Regions from separate parts of the Micromonospora sp. Llam0 genome, predicted to be linked through region 2. Evidence: riboswitches for the same ligand, from Rfam matches in the RefSeq annotation. Region 2 holds a riboswitch; each other region holds the start of a gene.
What was found. Region 2 has a riboswitch for cyclic di-AMP ahead of EDC02_RS35835 (C40 family peptidase). Riboswitches for the same ligand answer to the same signal wherever they lie in the genome.
Positions count from the first base shown of each region.

Region 1 (4,601 bases), 420 kb from region 2:
CCTGCCTGCTGGAGCCGGGGCAGCGGCTGCGGATGGTGAAGCTGCTGACGTACGGCTGGTCCAGTCAGCGTTCGTTGCCGGCGCTGCGCGATCAGGTCGGCGCGGCGTTGGCCGGCGCCCGGATCTCCGGCTGGGAAGGGCTCTGCGCCGAGCAGCGCAAGTACCTCGACGACTTCTGGGGCCACTCGGACGTGCGGGTGGACGGCGACCCGGAGATCCAGCAGGCGGTCCGGTTCGGGCTGTTCCACGTGCTGCAGGCCGGCGCCCGCGCCGAGCAGCGGCCGATCGCGGCGAAGGGGCTGACCGGCCCGGGGTACGACGGACACGCCTTCTGGGACACCGAGATGTTCGTGCTGCCGGTGCTGACCTACACCCAGCCGGGGGCGGTCGCCTCGGTGCTGCGCTGGCGGCACTCGACCCTGGACCAGGCGCGGGAGCGGGCCCGGATGCTCGGGCTCAACGGGGCGGCGTTCCCGTGGCGGACCATCCGGGGCCAGGAGTGCTCGGCGTACTGGCCGGCCGGCACGGCCGCGTTCCACGTGGCGGCGGACATCGCCGACGCGGTCCGGCGGTACGTGCACGCCACCGGGGACGTCGAGTTCGAGCGGGAGATCGGCCTGGAACTGCTGGTGGAGACCGCCCGGTTGTGGCGTTCGCTGGGCCACCACGACCGGCACGGCCGGTTCCACATCGACGGGGTGACCGGGCCGGACGAGTACACCGCAGTGGTAGACGACAACATCTACACCAACCTGATGGCGCAGCGGAACCTGCTGACCGCCGCCGACTGCGCGCTGCGCTACGCCGACCGGGCCTGGGTGCTCGGCGTCGACGACGAGGAGACCGCGGCCTGGCGGGACGCGGCGCTGTCGATGCACGTCCCGTACGACGACGAGCTGGGCGTGCACCCGCAGTCGGCCGGGTTCACCCGGCACCAGGAGTGGGACTTCGCCGGCACCCCGCAGGACCACTATCCGTTGCTGCTGCACTACCCGTACTTCGATCTGTACCGCAAGCAGGTGGTCAAGCAGGCCGACCTGGCGCTGGCGATGCACTGGCGGGGCGACGCGTTCACCGAGGAGGAGAAGGCCCGCAACTTCGCCTACTACGAGCGGCGTACGGTGCGGGACTCGTCGTTGTCGGCGTGCACCCAGTCGGTGATCGCCGCGGAGACCGGCCATTTGGAGCTCGCCCACGACTACATGGGCGAGGCCGCGTTGATGGACCTGCACGACATCAACCGCAACACCCGCGACGGCATCCACGTGGCCGCCCTGGCCGGGGCGTGGCTGGCGCTGGTCGCCGGCTTCGGCGGGATGCGAGACCACGGCGGGGAGTTGACCTTCGCTCCCCGGCTGCCGCAGCGGATCAACCGGCTGGAGTTCGCCATGATGTGGCGGGGCCTGCGGCTGCGGGTGGCGGTCCAGCACGATGAGGTGACCTACTCGCTGCGCGACGTCGACCCGAACGCCACCGTGGACCTGACCCACCACAGCGAGCCGATCACGGTGGCCGCGGACAAGCCGGTCACCCGGGCGATCCCGCCGGCCGGCCCGGTCGGTCCGCCGCCGCAGCAGCCGACCGGCCGGTCACCGGTACGCCGTTCGGCGCGTACCGACTGACGACCCTTCTCTCCCGTGCGGCTCTCTCTCGCGCGGTGCCGGGCCGGCCCGGCACCGCGCGGGATGAGGTCAGGTCACAGCAGGGACAGATGTACGTGGTTGGTGTGGTCGCTGTTCGGGTCGCCGCCGGCACCGCTGTACGAACTCCAGCCGGTCGTCGGTGACCAGAACTGGCGATACCAGATTACGTACAGGATGCCGAGCTTGTCGGCGTTGCGGACCAGGAAGGCGGTCAGGTTGTTGCCGTACAGCCGGTCGTCGCCGAAGGCGTCGCCGCCGAACCCCTGCTGCTGGGCGGAGAAGTCGCAGGCCCGCCCCTTGGGGTGCTCGAACGGACCGCCGGGGCGGAAACAGGAGACGAAGCGGGTGAAGCCGGCCTTCTTCGCCTCGTTCAGCGCGTGCATGGTGCGCGGCGTGATGCAGCCGCTCGTGGTGGGGTCGTCCAGACTGCACGACTGGGACGGCCAGGAACCGTCCGAGTTGCGCGGCGCCTGGGCGGCGACCGGTGAGGTGGCCGAGACGAATCCGTTGGTGGCGACCGCGCCGACCAGTTGCAGGGCCTTCTCGGCCTCTTTCTTCTGGCGGGCCATCGCCTCGAGTTGCTGTTCCTCGCGGGCCACTTCGGCGTCGATCGCGGCGACCGCCCGAGCGGCCTGTTCGCGGGCCTCGTTGAGCTCCCGGATTCGCTTGTTGTCGTGCATGGCGATCATGTCCAGGCCTTCGGCGCGTTCCAGCAACGCGTCCGGGTCGGCGCTGTTGAGCAGGACCATCACCGGCGTGATCCGACCGAGACGGTACGAGTTGGAGGCGACCTGGCCGATCTGTGGGGTCAGCGCCGCTATCCGTTCCTCGACCTTTTCCAACTCGAGGCTGAGCTTCAACTGGCGTTTGCGGGACTCGTCGACTGCGGCCTTGGCTTCGACGAAGCCCCGGCCGGTCGATTCGAGCACTTCACTGAGCAGTGGCGGGGCGCCTTCGTCGTCCGGATCCTGAGCGGCGGCCGGCGACGCTACGACGAAGCCGGCGAGCAGGGCGGCGACGGCGGCGAGGGCCGCGGCCGTCGGAATCCGCCGGCGGAGGGGTGCGGTCATCCTGTTCCTTTCCTTGGCCGCCGACCGAGTTAGCTGACGGGTTCGGGACGGAACGATCCCTACCGCTGGCGCGGATTCACCCCGGTGGAAACGTGGTTCCCCGGCTCACCCCGGAGGGGTGATTGGGCGGCGGTCACCGCCGGCGCCGGTGGGCGCCGCCTGGCGGAGACCGCGGGCAAGCTTACCGGATCGGTCACCGGCATCAACACCTCGACAATCCTGACTGAGCTGGAAAAATCCGTTACCGGACAACGACTTTCGGTGATGTCCACTGTCTGCGCTCGGCGGCGTACGACAAGTCGCGGGACGGGCCGGATACCGCTGCGCCGAGGTTAGCGGCTGACTACAGTACGTATGAGGAAAAGTGGGAAAGTCGTAGCGTCGGACGGATCCTCGGTGAGAGATGACGATTCCCCGGTCGGGCCGCCGGACGCCGACAGCGTGGCGGTGATCGGCCTCGGCCGGTTCGGCGGTCAGGTCGCCCAGTCCCTGCTCCGCCTCGGCCATCACGTGCTGGGCATCGACGAGCATCCCAAACGGGTGCACCGCTGGTCCGAGCGGCTGCCGAGGGTGGTCGAGGCGGATTCGACCGACGACCAGGCGTTGCGCCAGTGCGGCGTCGCCGGCTACCCCCGCGCGGTGGTCGGCATCGGCTCGGACGTCGAGGCCAGCATCCTCACCGTGGTGGCGCTGACCGAGCTGGGCGTCCCGGAGATCTGGGCGAAGGCGATCACCGCCAAGCACGGCCGGATCCTCGCCTCGGTCGGCGCGCACCATGTGATCTTTCCGGAGGCGGCGATGGGTGACCGGGTGGCCCACCTGCTGGCCAGCCGGATGCTCGACTTCATCGAGTTCGACGACGGGTTCGCCATCGCCAAGGTCTGTGCCCCGCCGGACGCCGCCGGTCGGACGTTGGCCGAGTCCCGGCTACGCCAGCGGTACGGCATCACGGTGGTCGGGATCAAGGAGCGGGACCGGCAGCTGCGGTACGCGGGACCTGAGACGTTGATCCCGCCGGACGCGCTGCTGATCGTCGCCGGGGCGACCACGGCGGTCCAGCAGTTCGGCCGGTGAACATGGGCGTGACCGCCTCATCACACCTTCATTTCGTGAGCTGATCAGCCGCTGCACTTTCGCAAACTCGTGACTCAGGCTACAGTCCCTGCATGGGAGCGCTTCCATCGATGGATGTGCCCCGCTGAAGTAGTCGACGCGTGGCGCGGCGATGGCGACATCACCGTGTCAACCGCACAGCTCCCGAGGCTGGCGGCGGGCCAAGCCCGGACTCCGCCGCCAGCCCGCGCACCACCTGTCGAGAGGAGGTGGAACCAGAGCCACTCGCGTGGCCCGGCTCCCGCGCGTCACGCACGACCTGGACGCCAGACCGCTCGTGCGTGTGTAGCAACTGATGGTGGGGACGGGGGTTGCCCTCCCCGTCCCCACGCTAGTCTCCGATTGTTACGGCGGGGAATCGCCGACAAGTCAGGACCGCGACGCTGGTCCGTCCGACAGCGCTGCCCAGCCCGCCGATGAGCCGGCGGGCTTCGTTGTGTATAGGGCCTGGAGCAGCGGCTGGGCGGCCGTGCCCGGTCTGCGGCGACGGTCGGACCGAAGCCCGTTCCGTCGTCGCGCAAGGGTCCGGGGCTCGCCGATTGGTAGTGGGCAAGCTCACAGTCGGTTGATCCGCTGGTCGCGACCGGATGATCCCGTCGGGTGCTGCCGGTGCGGTGGTGCCCGGCTATTAAATCGACAATCATGGATCTCACAGTCGCTGGTCCGTCCCGGCGTCCGCACCGAAAGCGAGATGTCCATGCCGCAACCGCCGCACCACTGCCGCCGGTGGATCCGGCGCGATCCCAACCGCACCCGACGCCGGCTCGGCGTCGCG
Region 1 is NZ_RJJY01000002.1:1,467,247-1,471,847, reverse strand. Features, by position in the region: gene EDC02_RS34175 (glycoside hydrolase family 65 protein) at 1-1,622, shown strand, start outside; gene EDC02_RS34170 (hypothetical protein) at 1,697-2,713, opposite strand; cyclic di-AMP (ydaO/yuaA leader) riboswitch at 2,716-2,852, opposite strand; gene EDC02_RS34165 (TrkA family potassium uptake protein) at 3,110-3,787, shown strand; gene EDC02_RS34160 (cellulose binding domain-containing protein) at 4,518-4,601, shown strand, end outside.
Region 1: linked by a shared signal. The riboswitch ahead of EDC02_RS34170 (hypothetical protein) and the one ahead of EDC02_RS35835 (C40 family peptidase) in region 2 are both predicted to bind cyclic di-AMP.

Region 2 (4,601 bases):
GTCCCAGAATCGTCATAGCTGAGCAGGACCAGCTCTTCCGCGAGGCTGAGCGACGTCATGCCACCACGCTAACCGCCCAGCCCGGTGACTGCAGGAGAACCGGTGACTGCAGGAGAAGTGGTAGCTGGGAGAGAAGCAGCGGCTGCGGGCGGCGACGAGCGGTTGCTTCCGATGAAGCAGAGACGGCAGGCGGTCTTGAACGAACACCGCGCTTTCCAATAAGGTGATGCACCGACCGCTGCGGATGTCGGCCTCCGTACCCCCGCCCGTGAGGCCCCAGCGATCAACCATTGAAGGAGTCGCTGCCAATGGCACGTGCGCTCGCCAATTCGCACAACCATCGTCACAGTGGGTCCCGATATCGACGCGGAGAGCATCGGCCTTTGCGGTTTTTGCAGCGTAGCGCGATCGCACTGCTGCTCACCGTAACTGCACTGGTCTCCCCGGCTGGGCCGGCCCACGCCGAGCCGACGCTGGCTGAGATCGAAGCCGAGTTGGACGCCCAGTGGCTCAAACTGGAACCGGTAATCGAGCAGTACAACAAGGTGCACAGCGAGCTCAAGGCCAACGAGAAGAAGGCGGCCGCGCTCGATGAGAAGATCCGCCCCCTGTCGCTGCAGGCCAACCTGGCGGCGGACGAGATCGGCGAGGTAGCCAACCGCTATTACCGGACCGGGCCGTCGAGCGAGCTGAATGCCCTGCTCCGGACCGGATCACCGACCAGCCTGGCGGATCAGCTCGTGGTCCTGGACCGGATCTCCAAGCGTCGACAGGAAAAGATCACCGCCGTTCTGGAGACCCGGGACCGCTATCTCGAAGAACGGCAGGCGCTGGACGAGTTGATCACGAAGCAGCAGGCACAGGACAAGACGCTCGCCGAGCAGCGCAAGACCATCGACGCCGAGATCAAGCGGCTGGAACGGGCGCGGAACGCCGCGTACCAGTCCACCGGCTACACCGGCGGATCCGGTGCCTCCGGCCCGTGTCCGGCGGTGTCGGTCGGCGGTGCCGCCGGAACTGCGGTCCGCACCGCGTGCGCGCAGCTCGGCAAGCCCTACGTCTGGGGTGCCACCGGGCCGAACGCCTTCGACTGTTCCGGTCTGACCCAGTACGCCTGGGCAAGTGCCGGTGTCAGTCTCACGCATTACACCGGAACTCAGTGGAATCAGGGCAGTTCGGTCAGTCGCGCCAACGCCAAACCAGGGGATCTCGTATTCTTCTTCAGTGATCTACATCACGTGGGAATCTACATCGGTAATGGCCTGATGGTGCACGCACCGCGTGCGGGTCAACCCGTGCAGATGGAGAACATCGACAACATGCCGCTTGCCGGATTCAAGCGGGTCGGCTGATCGCAGCAGGTCAGCCCGCTCGCCGAGGCAGTCTGAGTGACGCGTGTTGGTCGGCCGAACGTACGGGCGGACCGGTATGAACGGGCCGGTCCGCCCAGCAAGATTCGAACGCTTGAACGACAGCAGCCTATGCACGATACGCAATCGTCTGCGTACTCAATGAGATATTCCGTGTTCTCGCTTGCGTAGCGAGAACGCCGCTCTCTACCCTTGGGGATCGTCGAGTCGGGAGGACGTCAACCAACCGGGTTGACCTCGGCCTGACACCGCCTAATCGCCGCCTTGGCGGCGAGCCGGGGACCCACGGCACTCCCGGGGTGAATCCGCAGGCCACTGCGGTAGGGCGTCTCCTTTCCGCCCGAACCCGTCAGCTAACCCGGTAGGCGGTCTGGGGAGAAGGAGTCCGGTGGCTACGAGCGCCCCTCGGCGATACCTCCGGTGGTCCAGCCGCGACCATCGGCGAAAAACGCCGCACGACCCTCGACGAATACTCACCGCGTTGATCGCCGCCACCACCGGCGTCGGTCTGCTGCTGGTCGGAGCGCCGGCACAGGCGCAGCCGACCGTCGCCGAGATCGAGTCGCAGATCGACGAGGTCTGGGCCGAGCTCGAACCGACGATCGAACGGCACAACGCCGTACGGCAGGACCTCGCCGCCAAGAAGAAGCAGGCGGACGAGCTGCAGAAGAAGATCAAGCCGCTGCAGATCCAGATCGACCTGGCGATGGACCGGGTCAGCGAGTTCGCCGCCCGGTCGTACAAGGGTGGTAGTCCGTCGGTCTTCAACGCGATCCTGACCAACGGCAAGCCGACCCACCTCGCCGACCAGCTCGAGCTGCTGGACCAGTTCGCCCGGCGGCAGGCCCGCGACGTCCAGGCCGTCGTCGACCTCAAGAACGAGTACGCCGCGAAGAAGGCCCCGCTCGACGATTTGATCGTCGAGCTGACCGGCACCGAGGCTCAGCTGGCGGCGAAGGCCAAGGAGATCGACGCCGAGGTCGACCGGTTGCAGGACCTGCGACTGGAGGCGTACGGCTCGACCAACACCCTCGGCTCGCTGCGTCCCGCGCCCTGCCCGGCGACGTACCCTGGCGGTGCGGCCGGCAAGGCGGTCACCTTTGCCTGTGCGCAGATCGGCAAGCCGTACGTATGGGGTTCAGCGGGACCAGGCAGCTACGACTGTTCGGGTCTCACCTTGGCCGCCTGGGCGCAGGCCGGCGTCTCGCTGCCGCACAACGCGGCCCGGCAGCGTCAGGTGACCGCCAACGTCAGCCGGGACGAGCTGCGCCCCGGCGACCTCATCTTCTACTACAGCGGGCTTTCCCACGTCGGCATGTACGTGGGCAACGGCTGGATCGTGCACGCCTCCCAGGCGGGCGAACCGGTGCAGATGCGCAAAATCGGTTCGAGTGTGCACAGTTACGGCAGGCCCGGTTAGACCTCACTCCTCCCCATGGCCTGGCGCATGCCGCTGATCCCCCCGTCAAGCGGCAGCACCGGCCACCGGAAAGGCGCCCTCCCATGTCTCCCCCCGGCTTGGGAGGGCGCCTTTCGCCTCCCCCGCCGCCGTTGCGCCGGCTCGCCAACAGCCCAGCCGGTTCAGTTTGGTGGGCTGGTTCAGCTGGTCGGCCAGGTGCGCCACCGCTGCCAGGACCGGCTCGGAGTGGGGCCACGCTGCCCCTGGTACCGGGATCCGTAGACCGCCGACCCGTACGGATGCTCGGACGTCGACGAGAGCCGGAAGATGCACAACTGACCGATCCTCATCCCGGGCCACAGCTTGATCGGCAGGTTCGCCACGTTGGACAACTCCAACGTCACGTGGCCGGAGAAGCCGGGGTCGATGAAGCCGGCGGTGGAGTGGGTCAGCAGGCCCAGCCGACCCAGGCTCGACTTGCCCTCCAGCCGGGCGGCCAGGCCGTCGCCGAGCGAGACGACCTCGAGCGTGGAGGCGAGGACGAACTCACCGGGGTGCAGCACGAACGGGTCGCCGCTGGGCACCTCGACCTGGGACGTCAGATCGTCCTGCCGGATGGCCGGGTCGATGTGGGTGTACAGGTGGTTGTTGAAGACCCGGAAGTATCGGTCGAGCCGGACATCGATGCTCGACGGCTGGACGAGCGAGGGTTCGAACGGCTCGAGGGAGAGTCCGCCGGTCTTGGTCTCCGCGACGATGTCCCGGTCGGAGAGAAGCATCGTCACACGATAGCGACCGCGCGGCCGGTGCGACCGCGCGGCCGGTGTCCTGGCCGGAATGTACGCGGATCGGCGTGGCCGGGCGATCCCACTATCTCTTCGTACACATGTTCGATAGAATGATCGCATGGCAACCTGGTCCGAGTTCGCAGCCGACGAGCCCCGCCTGGCCACGGCGATCCGACTCCTCATGCAGCAGTACGGTCCCGGCCTCGGCTACCTCGCCACCGTCCGAGCCGACGGCGGTCCCCGGGTGCACCCGGTCTCCCCGGTGATCACCGACAGCGGGCTGTTCTGCTTCATCATCGACTCACCGAAGCGGCGTGACCTGGAGCGGGACGGTCGGTACGCGCTGCACTCGTTCCCGCCGGAGGAGAGCGACGACGAGGCGTACCTGGCGGGTCGGGCGCATCCGGTCACCGATCCGACCAAGGTGGGTCGGCTCGCCAGCGATCTCGGGGCCGTGCCGCACGTCGACTGGCGACTGTTCGAGTTCACCGTCGACGTGGCGATGGTGGCGCAACGCGGTGGCAGCACCGGCCACTACGCGGCGGCGCCCCGGCAACCAGCCGTCCAGGTCTGGCTCGACCCGACCAGCGGCAGTGTCTCCCACCCGGTGCCGACCCCGGTCGCCTGCTGACCCGCCGCGCGGCACCGGTCGAACCGTTGACGCCCTACCCGTCGACGTTCGGTCGACGGGTGTCGAGCCGTACCCCATGCTGTGCCCGGCCGGCGGCCGGGCCTGTTGTGCAGCGGCCGGGCGGACCGGGTAGAGTAGGGCCGCTCGCGGGTGTAGTTCAATGGCAGAACATCAGCTTCCCAAGCTGACAGTGCGGGTTCGATTCCCGTCACCCGCTCCACCTGCGGAAGACCCGCTCAGGACGTCGGTCCCGGGCTGCGGTTGATCAGCTCTGCCACCTTTTGGTCAATTCCTAGGTTCGGTCGTCAACCCGGACGCTGATCATGTGTTCGGGGTCGTACCCGCGCTCGGCTTCTGCGACCAGCTCGCTCTCCAGCTGCGACGTGAGCGCCGTACCGTCCTTGGTCTGTCGG
Region 2 is NZ_RJJY01000002.1:1,888,186-1,892,786, reverse strand. Features, by position in the region: gene EDC02_RS35845 (GPP34 family phosphoprotein) at 1-59, opposite strand, end outside; gene EDC02_RS35840 (C40 family peptidase) at 309-1,352, shown strand; cyclic di-AMP (ydaO/yuaA leader) riboswitch at 1,610-1,753, shown strand; gene EDC02_RS35835 (C40 family peptidase) at 1,852-2,790, shown strand; gene dcd (dCTP deaminase) at 2,970-3,548, opposite strand; gene EDC02_RS35825 (pyridoxamine 5'-phosphate oxidase family protein) at 3,676-4,188, shown strand; tRNA gene EDC02_RS35820 (tRNA-Gly) at 4,335-4,408, shown strand.

Region 3 (4,601 bases), on a different contig from region 2:
TGGTTTCAAGTTCTCCACCTACGCGACCTGGTGGATCCGGCAGGCGATCAGCCGGGCGATCGCCCAGCAGGAGCGGACCGTACGGCTTCCGGTGCACCTGGTCGAGGACGTCAACCGGATGCGCAACGTGGCCCGCCAGTTGACCCGCGAGCTCGGTTCGGACCCCGAGCCGGAGCAGATCGCCGCCTCGCTCGGCGTACCGGTCGAGCGGGTGCACGAGCTGGTGCGGTGGTCGCAGGACACGGTGTCGCTGGACACCCCGGTCGGCGACGACGGCGACACCAACCTGGGCGACCTGGTGGCCGACAGCGACGCGCCGTCGCCGGAGGACATCGTGCTCACCGGGTTGGAGCGGCAGCGGATCGAGGGCCTGCTCAACCACCTGGACGACCGGTCCGCCGGCATCATGCGGGCCCGGTACGGCCTGGAGGACGGGCGGGAGCACTCGCTGACCGAGGTCGCGTCGCGCTTCTCGCTGTCCCGCGAGCGCATCCGTCAGCTGGAGATCCAGGCGCTGGGCCGGCTGCGGGAGCTGGCCCGGGCGGAGGGGCTGCAGGCGGCCTGACCAACCGGCTGCTGGCGACCTGATCCGCCGCGAACTGCCCCCCGCGACGAGCTGACAACCCGCCGACGAACTGACGACGGCCCGGCATCCGCGCTTAGCGGATGCCGGGCCGTCGTCAGTGTCGGGCGACCTGCCGGGTCAGCGGACCCGGCCGTAGCCGTACGGCGGCATCATGTCCACGCTGGCCAGCTCGACGGTGCGGCCGAAGGTGGGTGCGTGGATCACCTGGCCGCCGCCCACGTACAGGCCGACGTGGGCGAGACCGTTGTAGAACACCAGGTCTCCGGGCTGCAGCGCGCCACGGTTGATCTTCGCGACCACGTCCCACTGCATCGCCGCGTTGTGCGGCAGGCTCTTGCCGGCGGTACGCCAGGCGGCGAGCACCAGACCTGAGCAGTCGTAGCCGTTCGGGCCGCTGGCGGCCCAGACGTACGGCTTGCCGATGGCCCCGTACGCGAACTCGACGACCGAGCCGGCGGCACCGGACACCGACGGGACGGTCCCGGTGTACGACGAGCCAGTCTCGCTCGCGGCACCGTAGGCCCGTTCCCGCTTGTCCATCAGCTCGTCGATGTCCGCTTCGATGCTCTTCTTGCGGTCGGCGAGCTCCTTGACCTGGGCGTCCTGCTTCTCCAGGGCCGCCTGCAGCTTCTCCTGCTCGGCCAGGTAGGTCAGCTGGGTGCTGGTGAATTCGGTGAGTCGCTGCTGCCGGTCCCGGGCCAGGTGGTCCAGAGTGCCGAGCCGGTGGATGAAGCTGCCGGAGGAGCTGTCGAGCAGGGCGCTCGCGGTGCTCAACCCGCCGGTCTTGTACGCGTTGACCGCGATCTGACCGACCTCGGTCTGCGCTGCCGCGAGTTCGGCCTGCAGCGGGCCGAGCTTGGCGTCGATCTCCTCGGCCGCCGCCCGGGTGGCCTTGGCCTCCTCCCTGAGCCGGTTGTACGACTCGACGACCTTGGCCAGCTCTTCGGATTCCTTGTCGATCTGCTGCGTGAGTTCGCTGACCGTCGGCTGGGCGGTCGCGGCGGTCGCCGGTACCACCAGGCCGAGGCTCACGCCGGCCAGCATCAGGGTGCGCAGCAGAATCCGCGCTGTTGACAAGAACGCAGAACCCTTCTTCCTCGCCGCCTACCGGGTTAGCTGACGGATTCGGGCGGGAAGTTCGCCCTACCGCGGTGGACCGCGGATTCACCCCAGTTGCCGGTGGGTCCCCGGATCGCGACCGTGAGATCACTGGTTGTAACGCCAGGTAATCTCGGGACGGCGATTCGGCGGCACTGGACCGGCGTCACCGCTTCCCGGCGACTGGCGACCGGACCAGCCGGTCCAACTTAGCCGCAAGGGTTGCGACCCGGAAGTGCTGCGATCGTGATCCGTGGCATGAAACTGGGCGGGGCTCGTTGACGGTTACTTGATGTGACGGTTGGCTGCTCTGGGCAACATTTTCCTTGCCTTCGCGTGATCGGTCGACTGCGGTGCGTCGTCGTTGGACAACGGCTGATCAATTGCGACTAATGTGTCATTAGTCGGTCTGCGCGGTTGTCGTTAGCCAGCTATCCGGATAAATGGGTGCGAAAGGTTTGATTCGCCATCCAGGATGCGGCCTGCCGTACGTCATTCTGCTAGGTGGCAGAATGACTACCTTCCATCGAGTAGCTTGCTGTTTGCACAATGGACCCGCAAGGTCAGCGCCGCACGAGCCCTTCGGAGGCAGCTATGCGTGCTACTCGCCAGACCCCACCCCGACGCGGTTCCCCGGCGCCCGCCCCGTCCGGCTCCAGTGTCGGACGGACCTTCTACCGGCAGCCCGGTATCTGCGTGACCGGTGAATGGTTCGTCGTGGCCGGCCGGCGGTTCGCCGTCCGCGACCTCACCGAACTCCGGACCGCACGAGGCGCCCGTGACCGGCTCACCGGCCGGGTGATCGCGGTGACCGCCGTGACCCTGGTGGTGGTCGCGGTGACCGTCGGCTACACCCGAGGGTTGGACGAGGTCAGCGCGGGTGCCTACCTCGCCATGCTGGCGGCCGCGTTCGTGCCGGTGTCGGTCGCCTGGCTCGGTGACCGGTTGCGGCCACGGGCGTACGAACTCTGGGGCCGTCACCAGGGACTGCTGGTGCTGCTGTTCAGCACCGACGACGAACGCCAGTACGGCCAGGTGAGCCGGGCGTTGATGCGGGCCCGGGAGATGTCCCGGCTGGCCGGTCTGTCCGAGCCGGTCACCATCGAACCGTGGGTGCCCGACCAGCGGTGAGCGGGCCCGACCGCCGCGGCGGTCGTCGGCGGGCTGGTCGACGTCGATCAGCCCGCGTCCGGTCCGTCCAGCCGACGGGCGAGGTCGTGCAGCATCGCCACCGAGTCGGCCGGCGACAGGGATTCCGCCCGTAGCCGGTCGAAGACATGCTGGTAGGGCCGGACCTCGTCGGCCCGGTCGATGACCTCCTCGACCAGAGCGCTCTCCACGTACACCACGTCGGCGTCGGCCTGGTCGGCGAAGTGCAGGATGACGAACGGACCGAGCACCGTGTTGCTCCCGGCGGTGAACGGCAGCACCCGGACCGTGACGTGAGGCGCCGCGGACATCTTCGCCACGTGCTGGAGCTGCTCACGCAGCACCCGCGGGCCGCCGGTCATCCGGCGCAGCGCCGCCTCGTCGATGATCACCTCGATCTGCGGCGGATCCGCGCCGAACAGCACCTCGTGCTGGCGGGCCAGCCGGATCTGCACCCGTCCTTCGATCTCGGCCGCCGGTACGTGGTGCGGGCCGTCGGCCGGGATCACCGCGCGGGCGTACTCCTCGGTCTGCAGCAGGCCGGGGAAGCTGATCGGCTGGAAGTAGCGCAGTGCCGACGCCTCCGCCTCCAGGCCGATGTAGGCCGCGTAGGCGGCCGGCACCCGGTCCTTGTATCCGCTCCACCAGGCGCGCCGTCGTGCCGCCCGGGCCAACTCGACGAGATCCTGCACCTGCTGCTGGTCGCGTACGCCGTACAGGTCCAGCAGAGCCTTGACGTCGTTGGTCGAGATGCTGACCGACCCCGACTCGATCCGGATCAGCTTCGACAGCGACCAGTCCATTTGAGCGGCGACGTGGTCCTGGGTCAGCGCGGCGGCCTCGCGTGCCCGGCGTAGCGCCGCACGCAGCCGGCGACGCCCGATGGTCGGGCCCTGGTGTCGGGCAGGCATGGGAACGCTCCGGGGAGAGTGCCTAGCAGAGTGCCACCTGGCTGGTTGCCACCCTGTTGCACGCTACACCGCCGCCGTCAGGTCTGCTAAGGACGGCTGGCCCCTCCGCATGGACGGCCGGCCACTCCGCGTGGTCCGGACGGCGGTTCCGCCGATTTTCCCGGTGTCGCCCAGTCGCGTCGGCAAGATCGGGAACTGGTACAGTCCGCCCGATTGCCTGCGTACTCTGATGGCAAATCTACCGATTTATCCTATTAAGGAGTCTGGGTGACTGTGATCAGCACTGCCGGTCCGGCGTGGCGTAAGAGCCGCCGCTGCGAGGCGACGACCTGCGTCGAGGTAGCCGAGATCGGCCCGGCGGTCGGAGTGCGCAACTCCACCGACCCCGGAGTACACCTGGAATTCTCGGCGGCCGCCTGGTCGGCGTTCGTCGCCGGGCTGCCCGGTGCGCCGACCAGCGCCGGCGGCCACACCACGGGTTGATCCGACGCCGCACGAGGCCCGGGTCCACGGCCGTCGACAATGTCGGCCGTACGCCCCGGCCGGGTCGGCCCGACAACGGTGCCGGCCCGGCCGGGGCGCCGTCAGCCAGTCACCGCCCGCCCGGGGTCAGCCGGTGAACACCTTGTCCGGCTCGGTACGCGGCTGCACGCCCGCCCAGCGGCTGACCACCCGCTCGGCGTAGAACGACACGAACGGCACCGTGCCGGCCAGCATGATCGCCAGGATCCGGCCGAGCGACCAGTTGGCCCGCCGGGCCAGGTCGAACACGGCGACCAGATAGACCATGTAGAGGAACCCGTGCGCCGGCCCGATCGTCTCGACCACGACGGCCTGGTCGAACAGGTACTTCAACG
Region 3 is NZ_RJJY01000001.1:255,783-260,383, forward strand. Features, by position in the region: gene EDC02_RS01205 (RNA polymerase sigma factor RpoD/SigA) at 1-565, shown strand, start outside; gene EDC02_RS01210 (NlpC/P60 family protein) at 704-1,663, opposite strand; cyclic di-AMP (ydaO/yuaA leader) riboswitch at 1,674-1,805, opposite strand; gene EDC02_RS01215 (DUF6232 family protein) at 2,279-2,815, shown strand; gene EDC02_RS01220 (helix-turn-helix transcriptional regulator) at 2,863-3,744, opposite strand; gene EDC02_RS01225 (DUF397 domain-containing protein) at 4,012-4,227, shown strand; gene EDC02_RS01230 (DUF3817 domain-containing protein) at 4,354-4,601, opposite strand, start outside.
Region 3: linked by a shared signal. The riboswitch ahead of EDC02_RS01210 (NlpC/P60 family protein) and the one ahead of EDC02_RS35835 (C40 family peptidase) in region 2 are both predicted to bind cyclic di-AMP.

Region 4 (4,601 bases), on a different contig from region 2:
CCGGGGAACGACAGCTGTGCGTTGCCGCCGGTGACCTGGGCGTACACGAACGGCAGCCCGTGTCCGACGGTGGTGCGCAGCGTGCGGGCGCCGTCGGACCAGTACGGGCTGACGGTCCAGTCGGTCCAGCCGTCGACCTTGACGTCCGGGGCGTTGAGCCCGGCGACGCCGAGGGTGAACTCCCGGGTGTACGGGTAGTGGTACTCGCCGACGCCGGTCGACGTGCCGGAGATCGCCGCCTCGGTGGTGTAGGAGACGCCGAGCCCGCCGGAGGTCGGCTGGACCGACATCGGGTGGGCGTGCAGCGGGTCGGAGTACGCGCAGTCGTACCGCTTGAACAGCAGCGACGACCACCAGTCGTTGGTCGGCACCGCGCCCGCCGGGGCGTTGCCCGTGACGTACTGCCGGGGGTTGGCGGAGATGTTGCCGCAGGCGGTCGGGGCGGCCGCGCCCGCCGGGCGGGTGGTGGTGTAGCTGCCGGCGCCGACGGTGGCGGCGTCGGCGGTGCGCAGTACGCCGAAGATCAGTCCGGTGGCGGCCAGCGCCGTCACGGTGGTGGCTGCCAGGATCCGGCGCGGCGTACGACCTGTTCGCGCGCCACGGATCGACAGGTTCATGGTGCCTCCGGGTTGGGTAGGGCGCGGTCCACGATCGCGATAAATTTCACGCCCATTAATGAGTTATTGCCAGGAGGTCATCAGAGATGCGGGCTTCTGTCAATATCCCGACATGAAGTTTCGTGCATCCGGTACGGGTGCGGGGCGGTCGGTTGACAGCTACGCCGTTGCTGCTATATATCTCTGTGAGAGCGCTCTCTTGGTGAGGGGAGGGGCAAGGTTCCCTGCGTGAGCCAGATGTGACCGCGTGTCGATAGAGCGCTCTCGCGTGGTCGCCAGGGACCGTCGGACGATATGCCGATCGGTCTTTCGGCGCTGCCCGAGGCTCCTGCGCGTCGATTATCGATGCTGACAGGAATCGTGTTCCGGCAATGCGCTGCGGCGATTCGGGGGATCACCATCGAGCCGGAGGGGTCGTCGGATCATGGTCGTGCGGGGGCGGACGGCCACCGACGTGACCGTCCGCCCCCGCATGCGCGACGTCAGTACACCGACAGGTGCACGTGGTTGGTGTGATCGCTGGACGGGTCGCCGCCTGCGCCGCTGTACGTCTTCCAGCCGCTGCTGGGCAGCCAGATCCGCTTGTACCAGATCACGTAGAGCACGCCGAGCCGGTCGGCGTTGTTGATGTAGTAGTTCGCGAGGTTGTCGCCGTAGCTCTTGTCGCCGCCGGTCGCCACTCCACCGAAGCCGTTGGGCTGGGCGGCGAAGTCACACGCCCGGCCCTTGGGGTGCTCGCCCGAGCTGCCGTTGCGGAAGCAGGACACGTAGCGGGTGAAGCCGGCAGCCTTCGCCTGGTTCAGGGCGTGCAGCGTACGGGGCGTGATGCAGCCGGAGGTGGTGGGGTCGTCGACGTTGCACGACTCGGCCGGCCAGGAGCCGTTGGCGTTGCGCGGGGCCGGGGTCGCCGACGCGCTGGCCGAGCCGGAGCCGGACGAGCCGGAGCCGGACGAACCGGAGGATCCTGAGCCGGAGGATCCGCTGGCGGCGGCCCGCTCGGCCTCCTCCGCCGCCTGCTGCCTCGCCCGCTCCTCCGCCTCCTTCTCGGCGGCGACCGCGACGGCCAGGGCCCGCTCCGCCTGATTGCGGCGCTGGTCCATGATGGTGACCTGCTTCTGCTGCTCCCGGATCTCATGCTCGATCGCGGCCTTGGACCTGGTCACCTGGTCACGGGTGCGGTACAGCTCGCGGAGCTGCTTCTCCTCGTTGGCGGTCACCGCGCTCAGCGCCGCCGCCCGGTCGATGAACCCCTCCGGTGAGGTGCTGTTGAGCAGAGCGGAGACCGGGCCGAGCCGGCCGTTGCGGTACGCGCGGTCGACGATGTGCCCGACGTTCCTGTTTCGTTGCTCCAGCTCGGCACCGACCGTGGTGAGCTGCTCGGACAGCTTCTTCTGCCGGCCCTTCGAATGGTTGAGCGCCGCCTTGGCGTCGATCCAGCCTTTCGAGGCCGCATCGAGCTCCTTGCGCAGGCTGTCGGTGCCGCCCTCGTCGTCGACCCGGTCGGGTCGGTTCGTGGGCAGGGCGGCTCCGGCCGGCGAGCCGATCGGGGTGCCGGTGACGGCCATCAGGGCGGCGGTCAACGCTGCCAACAACGCGAATCGGGTTTTTCTGTGGACTGTGCGTGACACTGTGCATTCCTTCCGTCAGCCGCCGACCGGGTTAGCTGACGGGTTCGGGACGGAAGATCCCTACCGCGTGACGCGGATGCACCCCAGGTACGTGGTTCCCCGGCTCGCCGTACGGCGATTAGGCGACGGCATCCGCGGGCGCCGGAGGGGCGCCGCCCGAGCGGAGACCGGGGCCGAGACTACCGGTTCCCCGGGTCGCCGTCCCGGTATTGATAGCCGTGTTATGTCCAGAAAAATCAGGAATATACGTAGATCGTAGCTGTCGACGTCGCGGTAAGGTCACGAAACTTAAGCATCCGCTAATCACCAGTCGGCCGGTCCACAGGAGTCGGCGGGGGCCAACGGCTCGATCTGCAGCGTCGCGTGCTCGATACCGAACTCGTCGTGCAGGGCCGTCCGGGCGTCCCGCAGCACCGTGCCGACGTCGGCCGACGGGGTCACGGCCAGGTGCGCCGAGGCCACCTCCATGCCCGGGGTGAGCGTCCAGACGTGCAGGTCGTGCACGTCGCAGACGCCCGGCACAGTGGCCAGCCGGCTGCGGACCCGGTCGACCTCCACATGCTCCGGTGCCGCCTGCACCAGGATGCGCAGCGCGGCCCGGGCCAGCCGCCAGGTGCGCGGCAGGATGAACACCCCGACGCCGACGGCGACCAGCGGGTCGGCGTACCACCAGCCGGTGGTGGCGATCACCGTGGCGGCCACCAGCACCCCCACCGAGCCGAGTAGGTCGCCGAGCACCTCCAGGTAGGCGCCCCGTACGTTGAGGCTCTCCCTGGCCCCCTGGCGCAGCAGGGCGAAGGCGACGATGTTGGCGAGCAGTCCGGCGACCGCCACCACCAGCATCGGGCCGACCGTCACCGGCTCTGGATCGGCGAACCGCCGGGCCGCCTCCACCAGGACATAGAGTGCGACCCCGGCGAGCAGTACGGCGTTCGCCAGCGCGGCGAGCACCTCAAGGCGGTAGAGGCCGAAGGTGCGCTGCGGCTCCCCGGTCGGTCGTCGGGTAGCGGCGATCGCCGCGAGCGCCATGCCGATGCCGAGCACGTCGGTGAACATGTGCCCGGCGTCGGACAGCAGTGCCAGGGAGCTGGTCGCCAGCGCGGTGACCGCCTCGACGACCATGAAGACCGCCAGCAGGACGAAGGCGGCCCAGAGGCGCCCGTAGTGTCGCTGGCCGGTGCTCCCGGCACCGTGATCGTGTCCGACTCCCACGCCTGCCACCCTCCGTTGCCCGGCGTTTCGTCAGCAGACTAATGCTCACATAGCAATATGTGCAATCGACTCCGGGTCGAAGTCGATGGTGACCAGCCGCTGCGTCGCCCGGGAGAGCGCGACGTAGAGCGTGCGTACCCCGGCCTCGGACTCGGCACGGATCTCGTCACCGGCCACCAGCACCACCGCGTCGTACTCCATGCCCTTCGCCTGCAGGCTCGACACCACCTGCAGCCGCGAGGTCGCCTGCTCGGCGAGCCAGCCGGCGACCTCGTCGCGCCGGGCCACTGCGGCGATCACCCCGACCGTCCCCTCCACCGCTGCCAGCATCTCGGCGGTCGCGGCGCGGACTGCAGCCGGCAGCACCGCCGCAGATACCCGGTCCCGGCGCGGCGCCACCCCGGTCGATCGGACCGCAGTCGGCAACGGGGCGTCCGGAGCGACCTCGCGGATCACCCCGGCGGCCAGTTCGAAGATCTCCGCCGGGTTGCGGTAGTTCGTGGTCAGCTGGAATTCCCGCCGCGGCCGCCGCCCCAACGCCCGGTCCCGGGCCTGGGTGAGTTCGGCCGGATTCCCGGTCCACGCGGTCTGCGCCGGATCCCCGACCACCGTCCAGGAGGCGAGCCGGCCCCGGCGCCCGATCATCCGCCACTGCATCGGCGACACGTCCTGCGCCTCGTCGACCACCACGTGGGCGTACTCCCGGTAGTCGGCCGGCCGCTCCCGGGCGGTGGCGCGGGCCGCCCGCTCCCGGTCGGCGAAGGTCGTCACCTCACGGACCCCGCCGGCCACCTGGAACGGATCCCGGTGCCGGCGGCGGGGCTGCGGCGGCCGGCCGAGCAGTTCGTCCAACTCGTCCAGCAGCGCCACGTCCGCGATGGTCGGCCCGTGGTCCGCCAGTTCACCGAACGCGTCGGCCAGCACCGTGATCTCGGCCGGGTCGAGCACGCCCCGTGCGTACCGACGCAGCCGGTCCGGCCGGGCCAACCAGCCCAGCACGTGTCGCGGCAGCAGCCGGGGCCACCAGGCCCGCAGGAAGTCCCGGAAATCGTCCCGGTCCGACAACTCGTCCTCGAACTCGGCCTGGCCGGGCAGCCGGGCCGGGGCCACCAACTGCCGGGCCTGCGCCCACAACGCCTCGAAC
Region 4 is NZ_RJJY01000001.1:3,985,884-3,990,484, reverse strand. Features, by position in the region: gene EDC02_RS17415 (glycosyl hydrolase) at 1-617, opposite strand, end outside; gene EDC02_RS17410 (coiled-coil domain-containing protein) at 1,100-2,182, opposite strand; cyclic di-AMP (ydaO/yuaA leader) riboswitch at 2,250-2,380, opposite strand; gene EDC02_RS17405 (cation diffusion facilitator family transporter) at 2,549-3,457, opposite strand; gene EDC02_RS17400 (AAA family ATPase) at 3,503-4,601, opposite strand, start outside.
Region 4: linked by a shared signal. The riboswitch ahead of EDC02_RS17410 (coiled-coil domain-containing protein) and the one ahead of EDC02_RS35835 (C40 family peptidase) in region 2 are both predicted to bind cyclic di-AMP.